DNA from 2 places in the Anaerospora sp. genome. Region 1 is predicted to be linked to the other one. Evidence: a T-box and tRNA genes for the amino acid it is inferred to sense, from the RefSeq annotation. Region 1 holds a T-box; the other holds one or more tRNA genes.
What was found. A T-box is a leader RNA that pairs with one kind of tRNA and senses whether it is charged. The one in region 1 lies ahead of ileS (isoleucine--tRNA ligase), so its partner is inferred to be a tRNA-Ile.
Positions count from the first base shown of each region.

Region 2: it has a tRNA-Ile gene. The T-box ahead of ileS (isoleucine--tRNA ligase) is inferred to sense a tRNA for this amino acid. The anticodon was not compared.

Region 1 covers NZ_DALZUO010000001.1:334,349-338,572, forward strand. Annotated here, with positions in the region: gene RTR76_RS01630 (MFS transporter) at 1-701, shown strand, start outside; gene RTR76_RS01635 (DUF1003 domain-containing protein) at 822-1,397, shown strand; T-box leader at 1,493-1,704, shown strand; gene ileS (isoleucine--tRNA ligase) at 1,783-4,224, shown strand, end outside.
Region 2 covers NZ_DALZUO010000011.1:93,877-98,100, reverse strand. Annotated here, with positions in the region: gene dnaG (DNA primase) at 1-1,161, shown strand, start outside; gene rpoD (RNA polymerase sigma factor RpoD) at 1,225-2,334, shown strand; tRNA gene RTR76_RS11080 (tRNA-Asn) at 2,396-2,471, shown strand; tRNA gene RTR76_RS11075 (tRNA-Ile) at 2,527-2,601, shown strand; tRNA gene RTR76_RS11070 (tRNA-Glu) at 2,612-2,686, shown strand; gene RTR76_RS11065 (class I SAM-dependent methyltransferase) at 2,820-3,521, shown strand; gene RTR76_RS11060 (Nif3-like dinuclear metal center hexameric protein) at 3,497-4,224, shown strand, end outside.

The sequences.
Region 1 (4,224 bases):
CTGTGCCGATGTATTTCGGTGCAATCATCACTTTAGTGAATGTGGTTTATGGATACTTTTTTATGCCTGAGAGCCTTGATAAGAAGAACAGACTGAAAGAGATTACGTTGGTAAGGCTGAATCCCTTTACTCAGCTTGCAAGCGTACTTTCTATGAAGAACTTAAAAAGGCTGCTTGTCTCAGCATTCTTGCTTTGGATACCCAATGGAGCGCTGCAGGCAGTGTTTTCCCAATTTACAATGGATACATTCAATTGGCAGCCTGCACTCATTGGACTAATGTTTTCTATTATCGGGTTCCAGGACATCGTTTCGCAGGGGTTCATCATGCCCAAGCTATTGCTAAAAATGAGTGATAAACAGATAGCGGTTTTAGGGATGGGGTCAGAGGTTATCGGCTACAGTCTGATTGCAGCATCGGCGTTGTTCTCTTACTATCCGCTGTTTATCGCTGGCATGTTTATATTCGGTTTCGGTGATTCCATCTTTGGGCCTTCGTTCAATGGGATGCTTTCCAAAGCTGTCAATGCCAGTGAACAAGGCCGGGTTCAAGGCGGCAGCCAATCCATTCAGGCCTTAGCAAGAATCATTGGGCCTGTCATTGGCGGTCAGATCTATGTATCGCTAGGGTCTCCTGCACCCGCTGTTATGGGTATGATCTTCCTATCAGCAGCAATCCTGGTTTTGTATGAGAGTACGTAAATTTTGTGGGACAAGGGGACAGGTTCCTTGTCCCAGAGTGGCAACCAAAGAATGAAATACCGTAATTTGCTAATACTGGTGTAGGTAAGCACCATTATGAAAGCAGATAGGTGATAAGTAATGAAACGAGTCATGAAGATGGGGAACGGTAAGAAGTCTACACTTAAGTATGTAAGTGATGAAGGAGCATTAGAGGGCTTTGATATTCAAATTGATGAGGACAATAGAAAACGCATTGATAAATTAGTGGACAATTACGAGCGTACGATCATTACACGTGTAAATGAAACCTATTTGCTGAACACGTCACGGGCGGATCAGTTGGCCGATACTATCGCCAGATTTGGCGGGAGTTGGAAGTTCATTATATTGTTCCTTTCCTTTTTAATCCTCTGGATGGTATGGAATATCTTGCAGTTTACGTACCACTTTGATGAAGCTCCGTTTATATTATTGAACTTAATCTTATCCTGTTTGGCAGCACTCCAGGCTCCCATTATTATGATGAGTCAAAACCGTCAGGCAACGAGAGATAAAGATGAGTCGATCATTGATTTTGCAATAAATTATAAAGCAGAACAAGAAATTGATGATATGCAAGGACATCTCCACAGGCTTGAGAAGCATATAAAAGAGATCCATTTGAGCTTAAAGGCGTTGGATTTAAAAATACAGCAGCTTAAAGAAAAAGAATGAGTAGGAAGCGGAGCAAGGAGTTGTATTTGTGAGGTTTGTTTGACATTTCCCTGCCGGAGAAGTATAATCACGAGTAATATTTTAATATAGTTTCTTGAAAAGCGATGAACAGGAAGAGTATTGCGGAAACAGACCTTACAGAGAGCGGGAGTGTTGAGAACCTGCAGGAAGTACCGGAAGAAAATCACCTGAGAGCTGATGACTGAATGCTTAGTAGGTTAATCCGTATTCCTGCGTTAAAGGATAAGGTATGCAGTACCTGAGAATAGTAAGGTGGTATAAATGAAGGTAACGCTTCGTCCTGACTAAGGGACGAGGCTTTTTTATTACCGTATTTTCGGGTATGCAAGACGTTGAAGCGTTCATGAAAATGGAGGGGCAGTATATGTATAAAAAAGTAAGTCCAAAGAATAATTTTGTGGAGATGGAAAAATCCATCCTGGCCTCGTGGGAAGAGCAAGAGATCATTGCCAAGAGTTTTAAGATGAACGAGGGCAAGGAGTATTTTACATTTTATGACGGACCGCCGACTGCGAATGGCAGTCCCCACATCGGTCACGTTGTTACCCGAGTTATCAAAGACCTCATTCCACGGTATAAAGTCATGAAGGGATACCGGGTTCTGCGCAAAGCTGGCTGGGATACACATGGTCTGCCGGTTGAGCTGGAAGTTGAGAAAAAGCTGGGTATTTCCGGCAAGCCTGAAATTGAGAAATATGGCGTGGAAGAATTCGTGAAGCAATGCAAAGAAAGCGTGTTTACCTACGCTACCCAGTGGAAGGAAATGTCGGAGAGGGTAGCATTCTGGATTGACATGGAGAATCCGTATGTTACCTACCATAATGAATATATTGAATCAGTCTGGTGGTCACTAAGGCAGCTTTGGGATAAAGATTTACTATATAAGGGGCATAAAGTTGTTCCCTATTGCCCGCGCTGTGGTACCGCTTTGTCTTCTCATGAAGTAGCCCAGGGCTATAAGGACGTGAAAGACAACTCGGCTTATGTCAAATTTAGGCTCAAAGGGGAAAATACCGCCATTCTCGTATGGACCACTACCCCCTGGACGCTGCCTAGCAACGTGGCCTTGGCCGTTAACCAGACCTTTGATTATGTCGAAGTCATCCATCAGGAAGAACATGTAATCGTAGCAAAAGAGCGGCTGAGCTGCCTGGAGAGCGAATATGAGCTGGTACGCGAGTTCAAAGGGGAAGCTCTGCTGGGTAAAGAATATGAGCCCATGTTTTGCTTCGCGCAACCGGACAAAAAAGCCTATTATGTGGTTCATGGTGACTTTGTAACCTTGAGTGATGGTACCGGCATTGTGCATATTGCTCCGGCTTATGGCGAAGATGATAACCGCCTTGGCCAAAAGTATGATTTGCCACTCATTAATCTAGTAGATGCACAAGGTAACTTTGTAGAAGAAGTGACTCCCTGGCAGGGCATGTTTGTCAAAAAAGCGGATGAAAAAATACTGGCATTCTTAAAAGAAAACGGTATTCTGTTCAAAGCGGAAAAATATCTTCACTCCTATCCCTTCTGCTGGCGCTGCGATACTCCGCTCTTATATTATCCGCGCGTATCCTGGTTCGTCAGAATGTCCTCACTCAGGGATCAGCTTTTAGAGAATAACGACAAGATCAACTGGTACCCCGATAACATCAAAAAGGGACGTTTCGGCAACTTCTTAGAAAATGTAATCGACTGGGGTCTCAGCCGTGAGCGGTACTGGGGCACACCTTTGCCAATCTGGGAATGCGAATGCGGACACCGGGAATGCATTGGCAGCATCGCAGAGCTTAAGGAAAAAGGCCTGAACGTACCGGATGATCTTGACCTGCATAAGCCGTATATTGATAAACTCGAGATGAATTGCGCGCAGTGCGGCAAAAAGATGCAGCGAGTCAGTGAAGTAATTGACTGCTGGTATGACTCTGGCTCAATGCCATTTGCCCAGTATCACTATCCCTTCGAGAACAAGGAACTGTTTGAGCAAAACTTCCCGGCCCAGTTTATCTCTGAGGCTGTTGACCAGACCCGCGGCTGGTTCTATACCCTGCTTGCTATTTCCACTGCTGTTTTTGGCAAGAGCTCCTTTGAAAATTGTGTGGTATTGGGGCATGTACTCGATAAACAGGGCCTGAAAATGTCTAAACATAAAGGCAATGTCCTGAGTCCGTTTACCGTGCTGGACAATCAAGGGGCCGATGCCCTGCGTTGGTACTTCTACACAACCAGTGCTCCCTGGCTGCCTTCCCGTTTCTATGAAGAGGCCGTCATTGAGGCGCAGCGCAAATTTATCAATACGTTGTGGAATGTGTATTCCTTCTATGTTCTCTACGCCGAAATCGACCAATTTAATCCGGAGCAATACGAGGGAAGACAGAGCAGCCACGTGATGGACCGATGGATTATCTCCAAGCTGAATACACTGATCAACAAGGTCGACGAATATTTACATGCTTATAAAATTACCGGTGCTGCCCAGCTGATCGAAGAATTTACGGATGAACTTTCCAACTGGTATGTGCGGCGCAATCGAGTGAGATATTGGTCCATGGACATGACCGAGGACAAAATCGATGCGTATTTCACCTTGCACACCGTACTGAAAAAGCTAGTGGTTGTAGCTGCTCCGTTTGTGCCGTTCATCACCGAGGAAATCTATCGCAATCTCGTAGTCGGAATCAACGCCAAGGCGCCGGAAAGCGTGCATTTATGCCTGTGGCCGGAATATGATGAATCGCAGGTTGATACCAAGCTGGAAAAAGAAATGGAGCTGGCATACCGGATTTGCGGACTGGGCCGCAGCGCGAGAAACCTC
Region 2 (4,224 bases), on a different contig from region 1:
GGCTTTGGCGGCAGAGTAATGGATGATAGCCAGCCTAAATATTTAAACTCACCTGAAACGGTATTGTTTAATAAAAGGCAAACTTTGTTCGCTTTTGATCAAGCCTGCAAATCCATACGTGATTTGGGGCAGGCTATTGTGGTAGAAGGATATATGGATGCCATAACAGCTCATGAAGCAGGGGCAAAAAATGTGGTGGCTTCATTAGGTACAGCATTTACGCCGGAACAAGGCCGGTTGCTTTTGCGGCAGGCAGCAGAGGTTGTCTTTGCATATGACAGTGATGCGGCTGGTCAAAATGCGACATTGCGGGCCTTGGAAGTCGTCAGGACTTTGGGCATCACGATCAGGATCGCCTCCGTTCCGGATAGCAAGGATCCTGATGAATTTATTCGTAAGAATGGTATTGAGCAATTTCAGAGTTTTATTCAGCGGGCTCCGGGACTACTGGATTATCAGATTCAACAGGCATTAAAAGATACGGACTATTCCCGCCTTGAAGGCAAAGTCGCTGTTGTGGCGAAAGTATTGCCGGCGTTAATTCAATCTAACAATGCCGTTGAAATTGACGGACACATTACACGGTTATCCCAGCTCCTCAGTATTGATGAAAGCGCTATTCGCAGCGAATTTAATAAATATGCAACAAATAATAAAAAGGATAAAATTGTAAAAACGGGGAAGAATGGATATAATACAACAAGTGTCTCGGTGTCAAGGCGTGCCGTACAAAAAAATTCTGCCGCCGAGCAGCACCTAATCCGCTTAATGTGTGAAGATCCTGCCCTTATCTCCTACGTACAAGTCCAGCTTTCAACCGATGATTTTCAGGATGAAAGCCGGCGGGAAATACTCACCTCCTTATTTCATGCGTACAGTTCAGGAAATCAACTAGCGCCGGCTGCTTTAGCCAATTCGCTAAGTGAGAAAGCCAATATCGAACTGTCACATATTATGCTTATAGATGAACAAACCAGTGATGTTACCCGAATGGTTGATGATTACATTAAAGCGATTCGGCTGACAAGTCTTAAAACCTTATTTGAACAACACCGGCTGCGAGCCGATGAATTAGAACGTTTGGGGGATAGTCGCTTTCAGGAGGAATTAGCTGAAAGCAAACGAATTAATGATGAAATTAAACTATTGCTTCAGTCATAAGACTATTAGTGCAGATAGCATGAGCTCAACTCATCAGACGTGCCAAAGGAGGGGGGAGTAACAATGACCGAAAAGAAAAGTGTTTCGAGTGAACATGTAAATGAGTTATTGCATAAAGGTAAAAAACGCGGCGGTATGCTGACATACGCAGAAATCATGGATACTCTCCAAGGTGAAGATTTGTCACCTGATGAAATTGATGACATGTATGAAGTTTTTACGACTAAAGGCATTGAAATTGTTGATGAAATTCCTGATGTAGAAGTATTTGAAGGTCCTGATCAGGCTGAGATTGAAACTGCTCCGGAAGAAGTAGATATTGATCTAAGCATTCCTGAGGGCATCAGCATTGACGATCCTGTTCGGATGTATCTGAAGGAAATTGGCCGCGTTCCACTGCTTACTGCTGATGAGGAAATTAATCTCGCCAAACGTATGGAACAAGGCGATGAAGAGGCAAAGCGCCGTCTGGCAGAAGCAAACTTACGGCTTGTTGTTAGTATTGCTAAACGCTATGTAGGAAGAGGCATGCTCTTTTTGGATCTTATTCAAGAAGGTAACCTTGGACTCATTAAGGCCGTTGAGAAGTTCGATTACAATAAAGGCTATAAATTCAGTACGTATGCTACCTGGTGGATTCGGCAGGCAATTACCAGAGCAATCGCCGATCAGGCGCGTACCATTCGTATACCGGTGCACATGGTGGAAACAATTAATAAATTGATTCGTGTTTCCCGTCAACTCTTGCAGGATAAAGGCAGAGAGCCTTTGCCGGAAGAAATCGCTAAAGAAATGGATATTAGCGTTGAACGGGTTCGTGAAATTATGAAGATAGCCCAGGAGCCTGTTTCACTTGAGACACCGATCGGTGAAGAAGAAGACTCTCATCTTGGTGATTTTATTGAAGATCAGGATGCACCGGCACCTGCGGAAGCGGCTTCTTTCATGCTATTAAAAGAGCAGCTCGAAGAAGTGCTGGAGACATTAACTCCAAGGGAAGAGAAAGTTCTTCGCTTACGGTTTGGTTTGGATGACGGCAGAGCACGTACTTTGGAAGAAGTCGGTCAGCATTTTGGTGTAACTCGTGAGCGAATTCGTCAGATTGAGGCAAAGGCACTTCGGAAGCTCCGCCATCCCAGTCGTAGTAAAAAGCTAAAAGATTTTCTTGAATAAATATTAAAAAAACCTTGACGGCTAGTTAACATTGTTGTACAATATGTTATGTCGATGCCGTTCCTCGATAGCTCAGTTGGTAGAGCAATCGGCTGTTAACCGATCGGTCGTAGGTTCGAGTCCTACTCGAGGAGCCATTTTTGTTTTGTATAAACAGGCTTTCGCTCGAAAACCTGTTTTTCAATGTCTTTTGGGCCTATAGCTCAGCGGTAGAGCAGCCGGCTCATAACCGGCTGGTCCCTGGTTCGATCCCAGGTGGGCCCACCATTACATATTCGGCCCGTTGGTCAAGCGGTTAAGACACCGCCCTTTCACGGCGGTATCAAGGGTTCGAATCCCCTACGGGTCACCAAAAGGTCACTAAGCCATCCATTATGGATGGCTTTATTTATTTGCAGGATTTATAGAAATATTGCAGAAGTTTTGTTTCATACTATAGGGAGCCTGTTAGCAATAGGCACTCTAACATTCTGGGAGGCAGTATATTGAATTTAGGAGAACGACTAACAGCGATTGCCGAAAGAGTTCCAAAGGGAGCTGTTGTGGCTGATATTGGTACTGACCATGCCTATTTACCAGTCTATTTGCTTCAGCAGGGGCTTATATCACATGCGATAGCCGGTGAAGTGAATGAAGGCCCTTATCGGGCAGCCTGTCAAATCATTGACCGTCTGAATTTGAGCAAACAAATTGATCTTCGCTTTGGAAGTGGTTTTGCCGTGTTGAAGGCGGGTGAAGCAGACACGGTTACAATTGCGGGTATGGGAGGAACAACCATTATTGATATACTGACTGCCCATCCGTCAGTCACAAGTGAATTAAGAAGGATGATTCTTCAGCCAATGATCGGAGCTTCTCTCGTGCGCCAGTGGCTGGTACAAAACGGCTGGTATATAACAGATGAAACCCTGGTAGAAGAAGAAGGCAAGCTCTATGAAATTATTGCTGCCGAGCAGGGGGATTCGCCTTTTCTTGAGTCGGTTCTGTATGAAATAGGTCCTGTGTTATGGGCACAGAAGCCGATACTCCTAGCGAAGCACATCTTTCAGTTGATTAAGCAAAAGCAGTATGTCTTAGCAGAAATGAATGTCAGCCCAAAGGCGAGGCAATCGGTTAAATTCCGGGAATACCAGGAGAGCTTGGCAAAGCTGGAGGAAAAAGCATGTCAGTTAGCTGCAAAACTTTAATTGAAATGATGGAGCGATTAGCTCCTGTCGGTTTGGCTGAACACTGGGATAATGTGGGACTGCTTGTCGGTTCTCCTGATCAAATGGTCAGCAAGGTGCTTGTGACGCTGGATGTTACGCTGCCTGTGGCCCGTTATGCAGCACAACATGGTTATGAGCTTATTATTAGCCATCATCCTGTTATATTTAAAGCGTTAACCAGTATTCGCACGGACACTCCGCAAGGAGAGATTATGGCTGCATTATTAAAACACTCAATTGCCGTTTATTCTGCTCATACGAATTTGGATATAGCTGCAGGCGGAGTGAATGATGCGTTGGCTGGCCGCCTGCAATTGCAGCAAATAGAGCCGCTCCAGATAACAAATGAGGATAAGCTTGTTAAGATTGTTGTATATACTCCTTCTTCACATGTAGAGCAAGTGCGGGAAGCACTTTGTGAGGCCGGAGCGGGGCATATTGGCAACTACAGCCACTGTACGTTTCAGACTGCTGGTACCGGCACGTTTTTACCGCTGGCAGGCACTAAGCCGTTTCTTGGAGAAATAGGTCAATTAGAATATGCTGCAGAAAGCAGGTTGGAAACTATTGTGCCTCAATCGCTTAGCAAACAGGTACTATCGGCGATGTTATTAGCACATCCATATGAAGAAGCCGCTTACGATGTATATCCCCTTGCCAACAGCGGGGTTAGGCAGGGCTT